One region of the Bradyrhizobium sp. Pa8 genome, then DNA from elsewhere that is predicted to be linked to it. Evidence: predicted binding sites of a transcription regulator. Region 1 holds the regulator's gene; each other region holds the start of a gene.
The links. The regulator PhoB, encoded in region 1, activates phosphate uptake and scavenging genes when phosphate is short. The targets are predictions, from matches to a motif close to TGTCATNNANCTGTCAT.
Positions count from the first base shown of each region.

Region 2: the regulator PhoB is predicted to act here: its motif matches at 2,412-2,428, upstream of ACKWRH_RS22170 (DUF2278 family protein).
Region 3: the regulator PhoB is predicted to act here: its motif matches at 3,018-3,034, upstream of ACKWRH_RS27255 (OprO/OprP family phosphate-selective porin).
Region 4: the regulator PhoB is predicted to act here: its motif matches at 2,106-2,122, upstream of ACKWRH_RS40275 (YdcH family protein).

Region 1 is NZ_CP176767.1:9,241,861-9,247,204, reverse strand. Features, by position in the region: gene pstA (phosphate ABC transporter permease PstA) at 1-567, shown strand, start outside; gene pstB (phosphate ABC transporter ATP-binding protein PstB) at 564-1,385, shown strand; gene phoU (phosphate signaling complex protein PhoU) at 1,397-2,113, shown strand; gene phoB (phosphate regulon transcriptional regulator PhoB) at 2,128-2,835, shown strand; gene ACKWRH_RS43915 (GcrA family cell cycle regulator) at 3,073-3,585, opposite strand; gene ACKWRH_RS43910 (aspartate aminotransferase family protein) at 4,042-5,250, shown strand; gene argF (ornithine carbamoyltransferase) at 5,250-5,344, shown strand, end outside.
Region 2 is NZ_CP176767.1:4,813,884-4,819,227, forward strand. Features, by position in the region: gene hflX (GTPase HflX) at 1-1,250, shown strand, start outside; gene ACKWRH_RS22170 (DUF2278 family protein) at 1,329-2,351, opposite strand; gene mazG (nucleoside triphosphate pyrophosphohydrolase) at 2,544-3,398, opposite strand; gene queC (7-cyano-7-deazaguanine synthase QueC) at 3,525-4,238, shown strand; gene ACKWRH_RS22185 (nitrile hydratase accessory protein) at 4,388-4,765, opposite strand; gene nthB (nitrile hydratase subunit beta) at 4,765-5,344, opposite strand, start outside.
Region 3 is NZ_CP176767.1:5,769,627-5,774,970, forward strand. Features, by position in the region: gene ACKWRH_RS27245 (replication-associated recombination protein A) at 43-1,380, opposite strand; gene ACKWRH_RS27250 (DegQ family serine endoprotease) at 1,377-2,783, opposite strand; gene ACKWRH_RS27255 (OprO/OprP family phosphate-selective porin) at 3,097-4,728, shown strand; gene ACKWRH_RS27260 (winged helix-turn-helix transcriptional regulator) at 4,770-5,153, opposite strand; gene ACKWRH_RS27265 (zinc-binding alcohol dehydrogenase family protein) at 5,287-5,344, shown strand, end outside.
Region 4 is NZ_CP176767.1:8,494,290-8,499,633, forward strand. Features, by position in the region: gene ACKWRH_RS40265 (sensor domain-containing protein) at 1-325, opposite strand, end outside; gene ACKWRH_RS40270 (NAD(P)/FAD-dependent oxidoreductase) at 528-1,631, shown strand; gene ACKWRH_RS40275 (YdcH family protein) at 1,838-2,020, opposite strand; gene ACKWRH_RS40280 (hypothetical protein) at 2,217-2,441, opposite strand; gene ACKWRH_RS40285 (YdcH family protein) at 2,349-2,555, shown strand; gene ACKWRH_RS40290 (hypothetical protein) at 2,683-2,901, shown strand; gene ACKWRH_RS40295 (hypothetical protein) at 2,923-3,174, shown strand; gene ACKWRH_RS40300 (GGDEF domain-containing protein) at 3,237-3,950, opposite strand; gene purE (5-(carboxyamino)imidazole ribonucleotide mutase) at 4,092-4,580, shown strand; gene ACKWRH_RS40310 (5-(carboxyamino)imidazole ribonucleotide synthase) at 4,577-5,344, shown strand, end outside.

The sequences.
Region 1 (5,344 bases):
GCCGAGTACGGCCGCAACGACAAGCTGACCTCGGTGATCCGTTTCATCAACGACATCCTGCTTTCGGCGCCCTCGATCATCATCGGCCTGTTCATCTACGGCGCGGTAGTGGTGCCGATGCGCGGTTTCTCGGCGATCGCCGGCAGTCTTGCGCTCGCCGTCATCGTCATTCCGGTGGTGCTGCGTACGACCGAGGACATGCTGCTGCTGGTGCCGAACGCGCTGCGCGAGGCGGCGTCCGCGCTCGGCCTGCCGCGCTCGCTGGTGATCAAGCGCATCGCTTATCGCGCCGCGCGCTCCGGCCTCATCACCGGCGTGATGCTGGCCACCGCCCGCGTCGCCGGCGAGACCGCGCCGCTGCTTTTCACCGCGCTGTCGAACCAGTTCTTCAGCCTCGGCCTGAACAAGACGATGGCGAACCTGCCGGTTACCATCAACAACTTCGTGCAGAGCCCCTACGCCTACTGGAAGCAGCTCGCTTGGAGCGGCGCCTTGCTGATCACTTTGACCGTGCTTGCCCTGAACATTGGCGCGCGCATTCTTAGCGCCGAGAGGACTGCAAAATGAGCGAAATGTCTGTTTCCGTCAGTACGCCCGCCGTTCAGCACGGCTCGCAGCCGCTGCCCGAGGCGCCCGCCAAGGTGACGGTTCGCAACCTCAACTTCTACTATGGCGAGCACCACGCGCTGAAGAACATCAATCTGGCGCTCGGCACCAACCGCGTCACGGCGTTCATCGGCCCGTCGGGCTGCGGCAAGTCCACCCTGCTGCGCATCTTCAACCGGATGTACGACCTCTATCCGGGCCAGCGCGTCACGGGTCAGCTCATGCTCGACCAGACCAACATCCTCGACCCCAAGCTGGACCTCAATCTGCTGCGCGCCCGCGTCGGCATGGTGTTCCAGAAGCCGACGCCGTTCCCGATGACGATCTACGAGAACATTGCCTTCGGCATCCGTCTCTACGAGAAGATCTCGAAGTCCGAGATGGACGACCGCGTCGAGAAGGCGCTGCGCGGCGGCGCGCTGTGGAACGAGGTCAAGGACAAGCTCAACGCCTCCGGCCTGTCGCTCTCCGGCGGCCAGCAGCAACGCCTCTGCATCGCCCGCACGGTCGCGGTGCGGCCCGAGGTGATCTTGTTCGACGAGCCCTGCTCGGCGCTCGACCCGATCTCGACCGCCAAGGTCGAGGAGCTGATCCAGGAGCTGTCCGAGAACTACACGATCGCGATCGTCACCCACAACATGCAGCAGGCGGCGCGCGTCTCCGACAAGACCGCCTTCATGTATCTCGGCGAGCTGATCGAGTTCGACGACACCAGCAAGATCTTCACGTCGCCGACCGACCGGCGCACGCAGGATTACATCACCGGCCGGTTCGGCTGAGGAGACGGAACATGGGTTCTGAACATACCGCAAAGGCCTTCGACACCGACCTCCAGGAGCTCACGCGCCTGGTCGCCGAGATGGGCGGCATCGCCGAGCGCATGATCGTCGACTCCGTCGACGCGCTGATCCGCCGCGACGTCGCGCTCGGCCAGCGCGTCGTGACCATCGACGCCGAGCTCGATGCGCTTCAGAAGAAGATCGAGGAGCGCGCCGTGCTCACCATCGCGCGCCGCCAGCCGATGGCGGTCGATCTGCGCGAGATCGTCGGCGCCATGCGCGTCGCGACCGATCTCGAGCGGATCGGCGACCTCGCCAAGAATATGGGCAAACGCGTCGCGGCGCTGGAGACCGATTTCCATCCGCTCAAGCTGTTCCGCGGCCTGGAGCACATGACCGACCTCGTGCAGCAGCAGGTCAAGTCGGTGCTGGACGCCTATGCCGCGCACGATCTGCCGGCGGCGATGGCGGTGTGGAAGGGCGACGAGGAAGTCGATGCCATCTGCACCTCGCTGTTCCGCGAGCTTCTCACCTACATGATGGAGGATCCACGCAACATCTCGTTCTGCATCCACCTGATGTTCTGCGCCAAGAACATCGAGCGCATCGGTGACCACGCCACCAACATTGCCGAGACCGTGTTCTACATGATCGAGGGCCACGCGATCACCGACAAGCGGCCGAAGGGCGACATGACGACCTTCGCCACGACGGTCCCGAACACTTAAGGAGCGACGACACCATGGGCGCACGCATTATGGTGGTTGAGGACGAGGAAGCTCTCACCGAGCTTCTCCGCTACAACCTCGAAGGCGACGGCTATGACGTCGAGACGGTGATGCGCGGCGACGATGCCGACACCCGCCTCAAGGAGCACATCCCTGATTTGATCGTGCTCGACTGGATGCTGCCGGGCCTTTCCGGCATCGAGCTGTGCCGGCGGCTGCGCACCCGGCCCGAGACCAAGCAGCTCCCGATTATCATGCTCACCGCGCGCGGCGAGGAGAGCGAGCGGGTGCGGGGTCTTGCGACCGGCGCCGACGACTACATCGTCAAGCCGTTCTCGGTGCCGGAGCTGCTGGCACGCGTGAAGGGCCTGCTCAGGCGCGCCAGCCCGGAGCGGCTCGCCACCGTGCTCGCCTATGGCGACATCGAGCTCGACCGCGACAAGCGCCGCGTGGCGCGCTCGGGCCGGCCGATCGATCTCGGTCCGACCGAATATCGCCTGCTGGAGTTCTTCCTGGAGCATCCCGGCCGCGTATTCTCGCGCGAGCAGCTGCTCGACAGCGTCTGGGGTCGTGACATCTACATCGACGAGCGCACCGTCGACGTCCATATCGGCCGCCTGCGCAAGCTGCTCAATCTCGGCCGCGAGCAGGACCCGATCCGCACCGTCCGCGGCGCGGGCTACGCACTGGACGATCGCTTTGCGAAGGCGGAGCAGGCGTAAGCTTTAGCGGGTGTTGGTTTTAGCGAGCTGCGGCTCAGCCGTCGTCCCGGGGCGCGCGCAGCGCGAGCCCGGGACCCATAACCACAGGACGTGGTTTGGCGAAGACTCGAAGTGACCATCTCGCGCAACAACTGCGCCCTGTGGTTATGGATCCCCGCGTTCGCGGGGATGACACCGAGTCATTGGAGCCGTCATCGCGTGACGGCGCCGTCTTGGCAATCAGTGAATTCCGATAACTCAGCGCGGACCCGGCTTCGCCGGCGCGCGCCGGCGATCGGCCGCGGGCTGATACGCCACGCGCGAGTGCTGGGCGCAGTAGGGCAGGCCTGAGAGCGCCTTGCCGCCGCAGAAGAAGAAATCCGGGCTCGAGGGATCGCCGACCGGCCAGTGGCAGGTGGCCTCGTTCAGCTCCAGCAGCGACAGCCGCTGGCTCATCGGCACGACGTTGTCGTAGGTGACCGGTTCGGCCTCGACCTCGACTTCGAAGGCCTGCGCCAGCGCGGTGTTGCCGCGTGCGATCGGCCGGGTCACCCGCATCATGTGCTGGGCGGGGCGCGCCTTGCGCGGCCGGGGCGCTGCCGATGAAGGGCTCTTGGCGCGGCCCGACAGGCCGAGCCGGTGCACTTTGCCGATCACGGCATTGCGGGTCACATTGCCGAGTTCAGCGGCGATCTGGCTGGCCGAAAGTCCGGCCTCCCAGAGCTTTTTCAGCTGCTCGACGCGATCATCCGACCAGGTCAAAACGGTCATTGCACCCTTTCCTTCGCCGGCGCCTGCCATCCTGGCGGCCGCACGGCGAATGCCTAAGCTTCGAAAAACCCGTGCCGCCAGAATCCCTTAAGGCTCGCCGGGCGCACCAGATGCGCCCGAACGCTTACGCCGGTACATGAGGACTTAGAGGATCAGAACTGCTGCACGAGATGTCGTATCTGACAAGCCAAACGCTACAATATGGCGTGACTCACGCGCAAGAGTCCGCCGACTCGCTTCCACATGTTCCGTGGCGGAAACACGCAAAATCGCCACCGCAAGACTACGGATTCTGCGTTTCGCGAGGCTTTCCGGGCGGCATTGACACCGGTTTCACCAGGCATAAGATAGTCGGGCGTGCCGCCCTTAAAAGGCGGCACGTTTCGTTTTCCGGGCCGGTCAATGGTGCGTTGCGCAATGCACGCTCACGCCGTCCGCAACATTCAAGTGATCGTCATGACTAACAGCGCAGCGCCGCATTTGCTCCCCGTTTTCGCCAGGTCCGACCTCGGTTTCGAGCGCGGCGAAGGCTGCTGGCTGATTGCGACCAACGGCGATCGCTATCTCGATTTCACCTCGGGCGTGGCGGTGAATGCGCTCGGCCATGCTCATCCTGCGTTGGTCAAGGCGTTGCAGGAGCAGGCCACCAAACTCTGGCACATGTCGAACCTGTTCCAGAGCCCGGACGGCGAGAAGCTTGCCGCGCGTCTGTGCAACGAAAGCTTCGCGGACTTCGTGTTCTTCTGCAATTCCGGCGCTGAAGCGCTGGAAGGTGTGATCAAGCTGGTCCGCCATCATCACTTCTCGAAGGGTCATCCGGAACGTTACCGCATCATCACCTTCGAAGGCGCCTTCCACGGCCGCACGCTGGCAACGCTCGCCGCGACCGGATCGGCAAAATATCTCGAGGGGTTCGGCCCGCCGATGGACGGTTTCGACCAGGTCCCGCATGGCGACATCGAAGCCGTCAAGAAGGCGATCGGTCCGCAGACCGCCGGCATCCTGATCGAGCCGATCCAGGGCGAGGGCGGCGTGCGTTCAGCAACGCCCGCCTTCCTGAGGGCGTTGCGCCAGCTCTGCGACGAGAAGGGCCTGCTGCTCGCGTTCGACGAGGTGCAGACCGGCATGGGCCGCACCGGCGATCTGTTCGCGCATCGCCGCACCGGCGTCACGCCTGACGTGATGTCGCTGGCCAAAGCGCTCGGTGGCGGTTTCCCGATCGGCGCGGTGCTGGCGACCGCGGACGCGGCTGCCGGCATGGGGCCCGGCTCGCACGGCTCGACCTTCGGCGGCAATCCGCTCGCGATCTCGGCTGCCAACGCCGTGCTCGACGTCATGCTCAAGCCCGGCTTCTTCGACCACGTGCAGAAGATGTCGCTGCTGCTCAAGCAGAAGCTCGCCTCCGTGATCGATCGTTATCCCGACATCGTCAGCGAAGTGCGCGGCGAAGGCCTTCTGATCGGCATCAAGGCCGTGGTGCCGTCAGGCGATCTCGGCGCGGCATTGCGCAACGAAAAATTGCTCACGGTCGGTGCCGGCGACAATGTCGTGCGTTTCCTGCCGCCCTTGATCGTCACCGAAGCCGAGATCGAGGACAGCGTCGGGCGGCTCGAACGCGCCTGCGCCGCGATCTCGTCCAGTCAGACCAAGCGGGCGGCAAGCTGATGAGCAAGTCCCCGAAGCACTTTCTGGATATCAACGAGCTCCCGTTGTCGGAGCTCAAGAGCATGCTCGCGGCCTCCTCCGCCATGAAGGCGAA
Region 2 (5,344 bases), 4.4 Mb from region 1:
GCCATGTTCAGCGTGACGCGGAGGCCCGGCTCGATGAAGCCGCCGGCCTCGCGCGGGCGATCGACCTCGTCATTGCCGATGCCATCATCGCGCCGATCAACCAGATCCGCCCCGCGACCTATATCGGCAAGGGCAAGGTCGAGGAGATCGCCGCGCTGGCCAAGAGCCTCGACGTCGAGCTCGTGGTGATGGATTGCGCGCTGGCGCCGATCCAGCAGCGCAATCTCGAGAAGGAGTTGCACGCCAAGGTGCTCGACCGCACCGGGCTCATCCTGGAGATCTTCGGCCGCCGCGCCAAGACCAAGGAAGGCTCGCTCCAGGTCGAGCTTGCGCATCTCAACTACCAGCGCTCGCGCCTCGTTCGCTCCTGGACCCATCTGGAACGCCAGCGCGGCGGTTTCGGCTTCATGGGCGGTCCCGGCGAGACGCAGATCGAGGCCGATCGCCGCCTGATCCAGGAGCGCATCTCGAAACTCGAGGGCGAGCTGAAGAAGGTGCAGGCGACGCGACGGTTGCATCGTGCCGGACGCCAGCGCGTGCCGTATCGCGTCGTCGCCCTGGTCGGCTACACCAATGCCGGCAAGTCGACGCTGTTCAACCGCCTGACCCGCGCCGACGTTCAGGCCGCCGACATGCTGTTCGCCACACTCGATCCGACGCTACGCGCGCTCACTTTGCCGCATGGCGGCAAGGCGATGCTGTCGGACACCGTCGGTTTCATCTCCAACCTGCCGACGCAGCTCGTCGCGGCCTTCCGCGCCACGCTGGAGGAGGTGCTGGAGGCCGACGTCATCCTGCATGTGCGCGACATCTCGCACGAGGATGCCGAGGCCCAGCAAAGCGACGTTGACGCCGTGCTGCGCCAGCTCGGCATCAACCCCGACGATTCCGGCCGGATCATCGAGGTGTGGAACAAGATCGACCGTTACGACACCGAGCAACGCGAAGAGCTTCTGAATATCGCAGCGCGCAGGCCGGAGGATCACCCGGCGATGCTGGTGTCGGCCGTGTCAGGCGAGGGGATCGACGCGCTGCTCGCCGCGATCGAGGAACGGCTCGCCGCAAAACGCACCACGCTCGATCTCTCTATCGACGCCGCCGACGGCGCCGGCATCAGCTGGCTGCATCGAAATGCGGAGGTGCTGACGAAGGAGCTGCACGACGGCCGCTTCGACATGACCGTACGGGTCGACGAGACCAAGCGGGATATCGTGGTGAACCGGTTCGATGCCGTGCCGCGCGTGGCGTGATCCGAAGGGCGCGGTGCGCCCGACAAGCTTGCGTGCGATATCGACCATATCCGCGTTTCTGGGTTGAGACGCGTAACGCTAGAACGGAATGGTCAGGCCCGGAGTCTTCGCTTGCGCCTTGGTGTAGGCGACGCCGTGGATCTTGATCCCACGCTCGTCCAGCAACGAAATGATACCGCCCTGGTTCGACAATTCCATCGGCTTCTGCACGACGACGGCAAGCGTGCCCCCGGCCACGATCTTCCCTGACAGGGCCATTTTGTTCTTCTGCTTGTCGGCCAGCATCCAGCCGGTGAGATCGATGTCGCGATCGGCTGTATTGAGCAGCGTGACGACTTCCCGCTCGGGCGTCTTCACGGCGTTGACGAGTGCTGCAATGATGCGCACGAGTCCGTCAGGCATTTGCCCGGTCGGAGGAGCCGTCGGATCTGGCGGCTGTGTCGGCGTGCCGAGATCGATGGGGTCACCGGTCTTGTCGTCGGTGTGCCAGGCCTGCGTCTGGAATTTGAGGAAGACCGCCGTCCATAGCTTCTGATCCGGGAATTCGAACACCAGCCCGCCGTCTTGCCATGGCCCGTTGTCGCCCGAGAACCTTCCGATTGGATTTCCCTGATTCATATGGATGTCGTGGATGCCGCGGCCCGGCCGGAAGCCGAAATAATTGTCGGCCTTGGTCTCCGGCCCCCATGTCTCACCGAATGCGTAGATCATCGCGGTTTCGTTTGAGAGCGCGCGCTGGACGAACTGGTCGAGCTTCTCGTTGAGGTCATTGTCCGGTCCGGGCATGGACAGCGGCAGCGGGATCATCTCCTGGGGCTGCATCAGATTGCCGCGAATGAAGTCCAGCGCGATGCTGGCCGGCTTCGGCGGCTGCGGGTGCAGGCCCTCCGCCAACGCCGCGAGTTGATCGGTGATCGGATGGACAAAGTGCGATCGCACCAGGAACTCGACTTCGCTTCCGTCGCCTGACTGCACATTGACGGCGATGCGGAAATCCGCGTTGTCGGCCACGACATGGACCTGATAGTGCGGCGACTGGCCGGTGCCGAAACGCATCGCGATCGGGCGTCCCTTGAGGACCGAATAGTGCTTTAGTGGCATCGCACTCACCTGAGGTGGGATTTCGGCTGCGCGGGCTCCGTTGCTCAACTTTAGACTGCTTGTCGTGACGGTTTCATGGCTTGACTACGATCCGCCATGACCGCCTCGCTGCCTTCGGGAAAAGATGCTGACCTATACCTCCTTCGCGATCGCTTCGATCCCTGCGGGCACGCCTATGGAGCATGCCGCAAGCTAGCGACGGGCCTGCGAGCGAGTCTCTGATACCGGTTTCGCCTCACTCTTCGCCGCGTTCCACAGCGCGTCCATCTCCGCCAGCGACGCCTGCTCCAGCGTCCGCCCCTGCGCCTCGAGCGCCCGTTCGATGAAGGCGAACCGCCGCTCGAATTTCGCGTTGGTGGCGCGTAGCGCGGCTTCCGGATCGGCATCGACATGGCGGGCGAGATTGACCAGCGCGAACATCAAGTCGCCGGTCTCTTCCGCCAGCCCCTCGTTGTCGTTGCGGTCGAGCGCTGCCTCGATCTCGTCGGCTTCTTCGCGGATTTTCGCCAGCACCGCGCGCGGGTCGTTCCAGTCGAAGCCGACCGTCGAGGCCTTGCGCTGGAGCTCCATCGCGCGGGTCAGCGCGGGCTGGCCGGCCTTGACGGCCGAGAGTAACGACTTGTGCGTCGGCGCTTCCTCCGGCGGTCGGCGCGCCGCACGTTCGGCTTTCTCCTCGGCCTTGATGCGGTCCCAGACTTCCTTGACGTGGGAGGAGGCGAGATTGCCGTCCTTGTCGGCGAAGACATGGGGATGGCGCCGGATCATCTTGCGGGTGATGGCTTCGACGACGTCGCCGAAGGCAAAGGCATTCTGTTCTGAAGCCATCTGGGCGTGGAACACGACCTGGAGCAGCAGGTCACCAAGCTCCTCGCGCAGATCGTCGAGATCGCCGCGGCTGATCGCCTCGACCACCTCATAGGCTTCCTCGATCGTGTAGGGCGCGATCGTCGCAAAATTCTGCTCGAGGTCCCAGGGGCAGCCGGTCACCGGCGTGCGCAGCGCCGCCATGATCTCGATCAGGCGGGAAATGTCACGGGAAGGGGTCATTGCGGGGCAGTCTCCTGGGTCCAAAACCTTATGCCAAAAGCGGCCCGCCGTTCCCAGCGCGGCGCGGCGGAACAGGCCGATTTCCACCGATTGGCGGCAGATTGGCGAGGTGCTAAAGCGCGGGCCATGAGTGACGCATTTTCATCACAAACCGCCCTGGTGCTGTTTTCCGGCGGCCAGGATTCCACCACCTGCCTCGCCTGGGCGCTGAGCCGCTTCGCGCGCGTGGAGACGCTGGGGTTCGACTATGGCCAGCGCCACGCCATCGAGCTTGCCTGCCGCGACCGGCTGTTCGACGGCATCAAGGGTCTGCGCGCAGACTGGGCCGCAAGACTCGGCGAGAGCCACACGCTGTCGATCCCGACGCTGGCGGCCTTGTCCGAAACGGCGCTGACGCGCGACGTCGCGATCGCGATGGGCGCCGACGGCCTGCCGAACACGTTCGTGCCTGGCCGCAATCTGGTGTTCCTGACATTTGCCGCGACGCTGGCCTACCGGCGCGGTATCACCCACATCGTCGGCGGCATGTGCGAGACCGATTATTCCGGCTATCCCGATTGCCGCGACGACACCATCCGCGCCACGCAGGCCGCGCTCTCGCTCGGCATGGCCAGGCAATTCGAGCTGCATACGCCACTGATGTGGATCGACAAGGCGGCGACGTGGAAGCTCGCCCACGACCTCGGCGGCGCAGGACTGGTCGATCTCATCCGCGAGCACTCGCACACCTGCTATCTCGGCGAACGCGGCGCGCAGCATGACTGGGGTTATGGCTGCGGCGAGTGCCCGGCGTGCAGTTTGCGGGCGAAGGGATGGCGGGAGTTTGCGGCGGGGCGCTGAGGCCACATATTCGGTGTCATCGCCCGCGAAAGCGGGTGATCCAGTATCCCAGAGACCGTGCTTGAGTCGAGAGGCCGCGGCGTGCTGGATTCCCCGCTTTCGCGGGGAATGACAGCGGAGGGCTTGGCACGCGCGCGCCTCTTACCGAACTACCGAAAATCTTCTTCCAGCAGCTCGATCGGCTTGCCGTGCGGCGTGCGGTCGGCGGCGTGGTCCCAGGCGTCGCGGTAGCGGTGCAGCGTCTCCGTCGATGCGACGCCCTTGCTTGCAACCAAACCTTCCAGCGTGGCGAGCCAGTGCAGGTAATAGGTCTCGCCCGTGTCAGGGTCGCCGGCGGCTTGCGCGCGCTTGATCTCCGAGGCCAAGGCTGCGGCCCATTCCGGCCAGGTGAACACGCCGCGCTCGTGCAGCGTCAGCGCCATCGCAAACGCATGCGCTTCCCAAGGCGCGCGGAACACCGGGCCGTCGTCATCGCGCGGAATGCTCGGAATGGCCGCCGTCGCGGCGGCCGCAGCCGTGCTGCCCATCACGCCGGGTCCAGATAGGGTTCGAAGGCGTCGATCGACACCTTCAAGGTCGGATCACCGTCCGCGCCCCAGAGATCGCTGCCCTCGAACACGACCGTGTAGAGCCATTGCGGATTCTCACCGAGCTCCATCGCCGCCGAATCCGGAAACACGTGGCAGCCGTGGTTCAGCTCGACGACACCGACATGGCCGCGCACATAGCGCGGCAGCCGCGTATGCGTGGTCGGATGAATGTTCCTGGCGCGGACGCGGTCGCCGATGTTGAATTTTGCCGGCGCCGGAGCAGGGCGGGCGAACTTGCCGCGCACCATGACGCGCTCGACATTGGCGATGTCGAACTTGCCGTGCTTGAGCGCCCTTGCAGGCTGCATCGCGTGACCGGCAGCGACCTCCTCCCGGGTGAGGTAGCCCTTCTCGATCAGCATTTCCTCGAGCCCGAGAAACCATTTCTTGTAATAGGAGCTCGACAGATAGACGTGCGGCGGCAGCGTCTCGCGATAGAAGCGCGAGGTGTCGATATTGAAGGCGCCGGCGGCGCCCATCGCGCGCACCATGGCGAGAACACGCGATTCCCACTCC
Region 3 (5,344 bases), 3.5 Mb from region 1:
GTACCCTAAAAGCCGACTGCCGTCACGGCGAAATGGCCGATTCTAGCGCGCGCCGCCCCGCTCCTTCCGCAGCTTGGCCCAGTAATCCAGCCGCTTGCGGATCTCGCGCTCAAAACCGCGCTCGGGCGGGTCATAGAAGGTCTGGCGGCCCAGGGCTTCCGGAAAGTAGTCCTGGCCGGAGAAGGCGTCGGGGGCGTCGTGGTCGTATTCGTAGGCCGCGCCGTAGCCCTCCGACTTCATCAGCTTGGTCGGGGAATTCAGGATGTGCTTTGGCGGCAGCAGCGAGCCGGCCTGCTTGGCGACCTGCATCGCCGTACCGAAGGCGGTGTAGACCGCGTTCGATTTCGGTGCGGTCGCGAGATAGACCACGGCCTGCGCGATCGCGAGCTCGCCTTCGGGATGGCCGAGGAAATCGAAGGCGTCCTTGGCGGCATTGGCGATGACGAGCGCCTGCGGATCGGCAAGGCCGATGTCCTCGACCGCCATGCGCACGACGCGGCGGGCCAGGAACAGCGGGTCCTCGCCGGCATCGAGCATGCGCGCGAGGTAATACAGCGCAGCGTCGGGATCGGAGCCCCGCACCGACTTATGCAGCGCCGAGATCAGATTGTAGTGACCGTCGGCCGACTTGTCGTAAATCGGCGCGCGGCGCTGCAGGATCTCCTGCAACTGCGCCGCGTCGAAAATCTCGTCCGCCCGCGCCGAACGCCAGACCTCCTCGACAAGCGTCAGCGATGCCCGGCCGTCGCCGTCGGCCATGCGCACCAGCACGGCGCGCGCCTCGTCATCGAGCGGCAGCTTGCGGCCCTCGACCTCTTCGGCATGCGCGAACAGTTTTTCGATCGCGGCGGCATCGAGCGAGCGAAACACCAGCACGCGCGCACGAGAGAGCAACGCCGCGTTGAGCTCGAAGGACGGGTTTTCGGTGGTGGCGCCGACCATCACGACGGTGCCGTCTTCCATGACTGGCAGAAACGAATCCTGCTGGGCGCGATTGAAGCGATGCACCTCGTCGACGAACAGCAGCGTGCCCTTGCCCATCTCGCGGCGGGCGCGCGCGGCGTCGAACGCCTTCTTCAGGTCGGCGACGCCGGAGAACACCGCGGAGATCTGCTCGAAATGCAGATCCGTCGCATCCGCCAGCAGCCGCGCCACCGTGGTCTTGCCGGTGCCGGGCGGGCCCCAGAACACCAGCGAGCCAAGCGTGCGCGTCTCCAGCATGCGCGTCAGCGCGCCGTCGGGACCGAGGATATGGTCCTGGCCGACGACCTCCGACAGCGCGCGCGGGCGCAGCCGGTCCGGCAGCGGATGCGGAGCCTCGTGGTCGAGCCCCGCCGCGGCGAAGAGAGTTGGCGTCTCCTGTGGGCGCTTCGGGCTCATCCGCCCAGCGTGACGTTGATCTGCTGGCCGCCACGTACCAGCGTGATGCGCCAGATCCGCGGCCGTTCGCCCGCCGCCTTTTCGAGGTCGGCGGTCTTGCCGATCTTCTGGTTGTTGACGGCGAGGATGATGTCGCCCTTCTGGAAGCCGACATTCGCAGCCGCGCTGTCGCCGCCGAGATCGGTGATCACGACGCCTTCGGTGTCGGCGTCCAGATGCAGCTCGTCGGCAACCGCCGGCGTGATGGTCGAGACCTTCGCGCCCTGGAACGGCGAGCGCGCGGTGACGACGAGTTCGTTGCGGCCGGAGTCGGGTGCGGTCTCGAGCCCGATCGTGACCTTGAGCGGCTTGCCGCCGCGCTGCACGTCGATCTGCGCGGTGCCGCCGAGCGGACGCGTGGCGAAACGGTAGTCGAAGGCGTTGGGATCATCCACGGTCTGGCCGTCGATCCCGGTGATGAGATCGGAGGATTTCAGGCCGGCCTTGGCCGCGGGGCCGGTCGAGACCACGCTTGCGACCAGCGCGCCGGTCGGCGAACGCAGGCCGAGGCTCTCGGCGATCTCGGGCGTCACCGCCTGCAATTTCGCGCCGAGCCACGGCCGCTTCACCGCCTTGCCTCCGCTCTTGGCGGAGGTGACGACGACGCGCACCATGTTGGCGGGAATTGCAAAGCCAATGCCCTGCGAGCCGCCGGAGCGCGAATAGATCGCGGTGTTGATGCCGGCGAGCTTGCCGCTCATGTCCACCAGCGCACCGCCCGAATTGCCGGGATTGATCGCCGCGTCGGTCTGGATGAAGAACTGGTAGTCGGTGATGCCGACCTGCGTCCGCGCCAGCGCCGAGATGATGCCGTGCGTCACGGTCTGGCCGACGCCGAAGGGATTGCCGATCGCGAGCACGACGTCGCCAACCAGCAGCTCGTCGGAATTGGTGAAGTCCAGCGTCGGGAATTTCTCCTTGGTGTCCTTCAGGCGGAGGACGGCAAGATCAGTGCGCGGATCCTTCAGCAGGATCTCCGCCTCGAACTCGCGCTTGTCCGAGAGCGACACCTTGACCTGGTCAGCGCCCTCGATGACGTGGACGTTGGTGACGACGAGGCCGGAAGCATCGACGATGACGCCCGAACCGAGCGAGCGCTGCATCTGCTCGGGCTGCTGGCCCGGCACGCCGAAGAAGCGGCGGAAGATCGGGTCGTCCAGCAGCGGGTTGCGGTTCTGCACCACCTTGGCGGCGTAGACGTTGACGACGGCCGGCTGCACCCGCTGCACGATCGGCGCATAGGACAGCCGCAACTCGGCGGGCGAGGACGGGACACGGCGGTCCTGCGCGGCGGCCGGATTGAGGTGGGCTGAAAACGCTATGCACAATGCCGTGATGACGGCGGTCCAGGTCGATCGAAACATTCCTACCTCTCGGAAAAGACGCCGGAATATAGGCGCCTTCGCCCGCCAATAGAAGGGCGCCAGGCGGCATTATTCAGCCGCCTTTCCGGTGTGTCCGGCGTGCAAGTCCTGCGTGCGAAATGACAATTTACCTGGGCGGTGGATTGGCATGATGCGCGTCATCCAGCATTGTGGTGTCGAGCGGATTCGGTTGCGGCGAATTGGCATCAGTGGGAACCGCGCAACCGGGCGCAGCGTCGCGGGACAGTCATCGTTCATACCTAGGCTCTCCCGTTACGACTTGGGGAAGTTCGTCAAACGATGGAGTCATGATGTGAGCAGGACAAGACTTGCAGCCACCGCGATTGGTCTCGCCGGTGCGCTGGCGGCCTCGCAGGCCCAGGCCCAAACGGCGAGCAGCAGCGATCAGGAGATCGCTCTGCTGAAGCAGCAATTGAAGATGCTGGAGCAGAAGCTCGACAAGCTCCAGAGCCAGACCGCCGCCAACACGGCGGCCACGGCGAAGGCTAGAGTCGAAGCAAAGGCGGAGGCCAAGGCCGAAGCGCGCTCGGAGGCGAAAGCCGTCGTCGCCAACGCCAACGCCGCGATCCCGCTCAAGGGACCGGTACCCGTCTCCGGTGCTGTCGTGACCATGCCGAACAACCGGCCGACCATCTGCACCGCCGACGGGGCGAACTGCGTCGCCATCACCAGCCGCGTGCACTGGGACGTCGGCGGCTACAACTATCGTCCCAACACGGCGGCGACCGTGCCGCAGAAGCTCGACAGCGGTGAGAACATCCGCCGTGCGCGCATCGGTGTCGTCGGCAAATTCCTCGAAGACTGGAATTTCGCGCTGATCTACGATTTCGGCGGCTCGTCCGACGGCTTTGGCGGCACGGGCGCCGCCGGCGCGACCCCTGTCGGCTTCCTGCCGGGCGGAGGCACGTCCGGCATCGAGAACGCTTGGGTGAGCTACACGGGGCTGAAGCCCTTCGGCGGCAAGCTGTCGATCGAAGCCGGCGTCATGGACCTTGCCTGGACCCTGGACGAATCCACGAGTTCCAACGACATTCCCTTCATGGAGCGCGCCTCGGTCGGCTTGATCGCGCAAAACATCGCCGCCGGCGACTTCCGTTCTGCGATCGGCGCGCGCTGGTACAATGACGTGTTCTGGGCCGGTGCTTACGTGACCGGCCCCACCACGGGCGCCATTCACTCGGCCTCGAGTGTTTCACCTCCCGGGACCAGCGAGCAATATGGCGCGATCGCCCGCGTTGCGGGCCAGGTGGTCAGCGGTAATGGCTATTCGGTGCATCTCGGCGGCGACGCGGAATGGCTGATCCAGCCGCCGCGCAATCTGATAGCGAACACGCAAACGCTGACGCTCAGCGACCGGCCCGAGCTGCGCATCGACCCCACCACACTGATCTCGACCGGTGCAATTGCCAATGTCGCGGGCGCCCAGGTCTATGGCGTGGAAGCCGCAGCGACCTATGGATCGCTGTACCTCCAGGGCGAATACTACTGGTTCAACATCGATCGCAACGCGAATACCAGCGTGCCGCTGATCGGAGCGCCAAGCCTGAAATTCCAGGGCGGCTATGCGGAAGCGGCCTACGTTTTGACCGGTGAATCACGCAAGTACAATCCGTCGAATGCCGCCTATGGCGGCGTCAAGCCCGATCATCCGTTCTCGCTCGATGGCGGCGGCTGGGGTGCCTGGGAGATTGCCGGCCGCTACTCCACCATGGATCTGAACAATCAGCTCGCGACCGCCGCCGGCATCGCCGGCGGACGCCAGACGGTCTACACGCTGGCGCTCAACTGGTACGTCAACGGCAACGTCCGCTTCATGCTCGACTACCTGCATGGCACGGTATCGAAGCAGGCTTCGCCGATTTCGACCGCTGATGTCGGCTCGAAGTTCGATGCGATCGCGATGCGCACGCAGTTCGCGTTCTGACGCAATCTCTTCCGGGAGCGGCACGATCCGCTCCCGGAGAGTTACGCTGCGCGCTTCGGCTTCTTGACCGGCTCCGCTTCGGGCGGCGGCGCGCAGGACAGCCGTTGCTGATGGCTCTCGCCCCAGGCCTTCAGGATGTCGATCACCGGCCGCAGGCTCTCGCCGAGCTCGGAGAGGCAATATTCCACGCGCGGTGGCACCTCGGCATAGACCTTGCGGATGACGAGCTTGTCCTCCTCCAGCGCGCGAAGCTGCTTTGTCAGCATGCGCTGGGTGATGCCGGGCATCCGTCGGCGCAGTTCGCCGAAGCGCTGGGTCCCGTCCTGGAGGTGGTAGAGGATCACGCCCTTCCACTTGCCGTCGATCAGGTCCAGCGTCGCCTCGACCGAGCAGCCGGGACGCCGGGTAAAATCTCGCCGCTTCATGCGTGTTTTCCCAATAGTATCCAAACAGGGACTATATCCCCGAATTTACAGTACTTGCCAAATCGGGGCTAGCGGGACAGTTAGCGGGCCAGGCGCACGTCACAAGCTACGCGCCATTTGATGGAGACAAGCCATGAAGGCCGTCGGCTACAAAAAATCGCTTCCGATCGAGGATCAGGACGCGCTGATCG
Region 4 (5,344 bases), 750 kb from region 1:
GTTGCGCATCAGTCATCACCACGCCCTGGTTGAGATTGTTCATGGCGGAGGAGACGAAGGCGTTGCGCCGCAGCTGCAAGCGCTTGGTGCGGCGCAGCGAGGAATGGATCCACAGCGCGATGGCGGCCAGGAACGCACAGACGACGATGCCGCCGATCAGCGCTTCCCAGACCAAATTAGGATCGAGCTTGCCGAGATAGCTCGGCGGCGCGAAGCTGTCCGAGAGCGCGAAGGCGCGCGCGGGCGCGACCGCGCTGCCCAGGCACACAACGGCCTGCACAGCAATCGGAAGCGTGCTGCCCACGTGCCAGTTCTTCTCAGCCATCAGCCACCCGCGATTTCAACGTCGGATTGTCTGGCTTCACGGGTTTGGATCGGGTAAACGCCTGTACGCGCAACAGAAAAATGTGACGCCAAATACGGCAATTGCCCTGACATGATAAATGCTTCCTTAATGGAAAACGGCCCGGCGCCGTGGTTCTCGGGCCTGATGCCACCGATGCTTTCAACGGACACACTGCACAACCATGGATAGGGTCGACTGCGTCGTCATCGGAGCCGGCGTGGTCGGGCTCGCGGTGGCTCGAAAGCTTGCCCAGGCCGGGCGCGAGGTGATCGTGCTCGAGGAAGCCGAGGCCATCGGCACCATCACCTCCTCGCGCAACAGCGAGGTGATCCATGCCGGCATCTATTACCGCGCCGGGAGCTGGATGGCGCGCATGTGCGTCAGCGGCAAGCATGCGCTGTATCGCTACTGCGACGAGCGCGGCATCCCGCACAAGAATTGCGGCAAGCTAATCGTCGCGACCAGCGCCAAGGAGACCGAGAAGCTTCAATCGATCAAGGCGCATGCCGAGGCCAATGGCGTGCTCGACATGCAGCTGCTCACGGGCGAGGCCGCGCGCGCGCTCGAGCCGGCGCTCGCCTGCGATGCCGCGCTGCTCTCGCCATCGACCGGCATCATCGACAGCCACGCCTACATGCTCTCGCTGCGCGGCGAGGCCGAGGCAGCCGGCGCGGCCTTTGCGTTTCACACCCCGCTGATCCGCGCCAAGGCAGCCGGCGATGTGATCGAGATCGAGGCCGGCGGCGAAGCGCCGATGACGCTGCAATGCGGCCTGCTCGTCAACGCCGCCGGGCTCTCGGCGACAACGGTCGCACGCCACATCGACGGCATGCCGATCGACCGGATTCCGCCGGCCTATCTCGCCAAGGGAAATTATTTCAGCTGCAACGCCAGGGCACCGTTCTCGCACCTGATCTATCCGGTGCCCGAGCCAGGCGGGCTCGGCGTGCATCTGACACTGGACATGGCCGGACAGGCGCGCTTCGGCCCCGACGTCGAGTGGATCGAGACCATCAATTACGAGGTCGATCCATCACGCGCCGAACGCTTCTATCCGGCGATCCGGAAATACTGGCCGACGCTGCCCGACGGCGCGCTGATGCCGAGCTATTCAGGCATTCGCCCGAAGATCGTGCCGCCGGCGGTGGCCACGCAGGATTTTCTGATGCAGGGCCCGCGCGATCACGGCGTCGAAGGCCTGATCAACCTGTTCGGCATCGAATCGCCGGGACTGACGTCATCGCTCGCGATCGCGGATCACGTCGCCGAGCTCGCAAGCATCTAGAGCGTTTTCGCGCGAAGTGGATACCGGTTCGCGCAAAGAAAACGCGTCCAAAGAATCCAGAGCCCCATTCCGATGCCGTCGGAACGGAAACGACTCCAGGCGCCGCGCAAATAGCTTTGCACAGAGCTAACCTTCACGCAGGGATGAGCAATAGCTCTCACCCCTGCGTGAAGGGTAGGTTCAATTCTACGCTGTTACGGGGGTTACTAGTGGAGCGTGTCGCCGGTGTGCTTCAAGCGCTCGATCTGGTCCTTGACCATCAACTTCCGTCGCTTCAACTCAACAATTTGCAGGTCGTCTGTTGAAAGGTGCACGAGAGCTTCGTGCAATTCGTTTTCGAGCGTTTTGTGCTTCCGTTCCAATTCAACCAGATGTGCCTGAATTGTCATTCGAAACCTCCTCGGTAGGGGGAAACCTTGGATTCGATCCGGACGAGCAAGTGTACATCACCGATTCGTTCTGTCGATGGATATCCGTCGTCGCAGCGTCATTTTTGAAAATTCATATGTAACGAAGCGTGAGTAAGGAACCACGCTGGAAAAATCCATGATATCAACGTGCTTGCGCAACGCTGAAACGAATCGTCTAAATATCTTGCAAGAGTTCGGTGAGCGGCGGCCCGAGATCGCTTGCGATCACGGCGCGCAAGGACGATAATTTCCACAGGGCATCCACAGCCTTGAATCTCACGCCCATCGGGTTTCGGCCACCGCGAACATGACCAATGAAGACGAGCGTGAGCTCGAAGCCGAGCTCACCCGGTTGCAGCAAGAACACCGAGATCTCGATGCCGCGATCGATGCGATGCATCAATCGCCTGCCCCCGACCTGTTGCGGTTACAACGGTTGAAGAAGCGCAAGCTGTTGTTGCGCGACCGTATCGCGTTCATCGAAGACCAGATCACGCCGGACATCATCGCCTGATCCGCGAAGACCTTTTTGTGGCAGCTCGCCGCATCCGAATCCGCTTGACTCGAAAAGAACAAAATAGGAACATTTGGGTATCCCACCGCCCCAGGAAACGCCCAGGAAACCCCCGAGGACAACGCAGATGTCGGCAACCGCCCTTCTCGACAACAGCCATTATGAACAGGCCTGCGACCAGGCGATCGCGATGTGCGACGGCAATCTGCGCAGCACCATCAAGGCGCTGATCATGGCCAACGAATATCTGGAAGCAGAGCTGGAAGAATTACAGGCGGCGATTACAGCCGGCTGCATTCCCGAGACCGCGCGCAGCAAAGTGCGGAGCAACAGCAGCGCCGCCTGAGTTCAACATCGGAGCAACGCCATGTCGGATGTGACCTACTACGTTGCAATGCCCTTCCTGATCGATGCCGACGGATCGCCTGTCGCGGGCGCCGCGGAGGAATGCCAGAGCTCGGCGGCCGCGTTGCGGCGCGCCGAGATCCTGGCGCACGGTGCCGGCCATATCGGCGCGGTTGCGTTCAGCCGCAGCGGCGATCCCATGACCGGCGAATTCGGCGACGCCACGCTGCTGCGCAAATTCGGCAACGTGCCGGAAGATCTGGCCACGCTGTAAGGGTTGTTGCTCTAGCATGACCTCCGCGCAACGCGGTCCGCGTTTGTCGCGAGGATCGTGCTCTAGTTGCTGACCAGCCTGATGCGCGGCTCGTGCCGCCGGTGCGCCTTGCGCACATACATGGCCGCATCAGCCTCCTCCAGCGCGCGACCTGCATCGGACTGCGCCCCCAGCAGCGCGACACCTGCGGAGGCGCCCGCGGTCACGAGCTGACCGCGAAAGGCAAACGACAATTCGTCGATCGCCTGCTCGAAGGTCGCGGCCTTCGCCTTGGCGTCGGTCTCGCTGAGATTCCAGAGCAGCAGCGCAAACTCGTCGCCGCCAAGCCGGCCGACCACGTCCGAGGCGCGGACCTGCCGCGTCAGGGTGGCCGCAATCGCCTTGAGCACCTCGTCTCCGGCGGCATGGCCGAAGGAATCGTTGATGGGCTTCAGGCGATCGACGTCGAGGACGATCAGCGCGCCGCTGGCGCGGTAACGCTTCATGTAGGCGATGGCGCGCGCGAGCTCGCGCTCGAAGCCGCGCCGGTTCGGAATCTCGAGCAGGAAATCGGTGTCGGCTGCAGCTTCCAGTTCCGCGACCCGCCGTTCCGCCTCCTTGAGCTTGCTCCGCAAGCCGCGGATGGTCGCCCTGGTGTCGTCGGCGGCCGGCGCTCCGCCCCGCGCCGGCTTGGCCGGGCGCTTCGCCAGCCGCCTGGGGGCGGCTTTGGAGCGGCTGGCGCTGGTCTTCCGGCCCTTTTTGGCCTTCGCAGCGCTTGCCCTTTTTGGTTTCTTCATGGGCATCCTGCTCAATGAAGGCTTGCGGGGATTCACCAAGACAGGATAGTGCATTCCCTTCTCCTTGCCACCGCCTTGCGAGCCACCGGCCGGAACCGTTAATCTGGCCTATCTTTCTGTTTTCCGAGCACAATTGACGTCATGACCGCGCCGATCGCCATCATCATGGGAAGCCAGTCGGACTGGGAGACGATGCGGCATGCCGCCGACACGCTCGCAGCGCTCGGCGTTGCCGCCGAGACCCGCATCGTTTCGGCACACCGCACCCCCGACCGGCTGTTTGCATTCGCCAAGGGCGCCAAGGCGGCAGGCTACAAGGTCATCATCGCCGGCGCGGGTGGCGCTGCGCATCTGCCCGGCATGGCGGCGGCGCTGACGGAACTGCCCGTGTTCGGCGTTCCCGTCGAATCCAGGACGCTCAAGGGCATCGATTCGCTCTATTCGATCGTGCAGATGCCCGCGGGCATCCCGGTCGGCACCCTCGCCATCGGCAAGGCCGGCGCGATCAACGCGGCGCTGCTTGCAGCCTCGGTGCTCGCATTGTCCGACCCGGCCCTGTCCGACCGCCTCGCCACCTGGCGCAAGGCACAGACCGAGGCGGTTGCGGAGCGCCCGGAGGACAAGGCGTGACTGACGCAAAGCAGGTGAAGCTGAAGCCCGGCGACACCATCGGAATCCTCGGCGGCGGACAATTGGGGCGGATGCTGGCCATGGCTGCGGCGCGGCTCGGCCTGCGCTGCCAGGTATTCTCGCCCGATCCGGACTCGCCCGCCTTCGACGTCGTGCTGAACGCGACCTGCGCCGAATATGCCGACGTCGAAGCGCTCGAGCTGTTCGCCAACGACGTCGACGTCATCACCTACGAATTCGAGAACGTGCCGTCTGCCGCCGCGATGGTGCTGGACGCGCGCCGCCCGGTGCTGCCCAACCGCAAGATCCTCGAGACCACCCAGGACCGGCTCGCCGAGAAGGATTTCGTGACGCGGCTCGGCATCGGCACCGCAGCCTATGCCGACGTCACTTCGGTCTCCTCGCTGCGCGAGGCGATCGCAAGGATCGGCCTTCCGGCCGTGCTGAAGACCCGCCGCTTCGGCTATGACGGCAAGGGCCAGGCCATCATCCGCGAGGCCGACGACATCGCCAAGGTCTGGACCAGCCTCGCCACCAAATCGGCGATCCTGGAAGCCTTCATCCCGTATGAGCGCGAGATTTCCGTGATTGCGGCCCGCTCGGCGACCGGCCAGGTCGAGTGCTTCGACGTCACCGAGAACGAGCACCGCGACCACATTCTGAAGATGTCCCGCGCCCCCGCACAGATTCCGGATGCGCTCGCGGAAGAAGCGCGCAGCATCGCAGGCAAGATCGCCGGCGCGCTCGATTATGTCGGCGTGCTC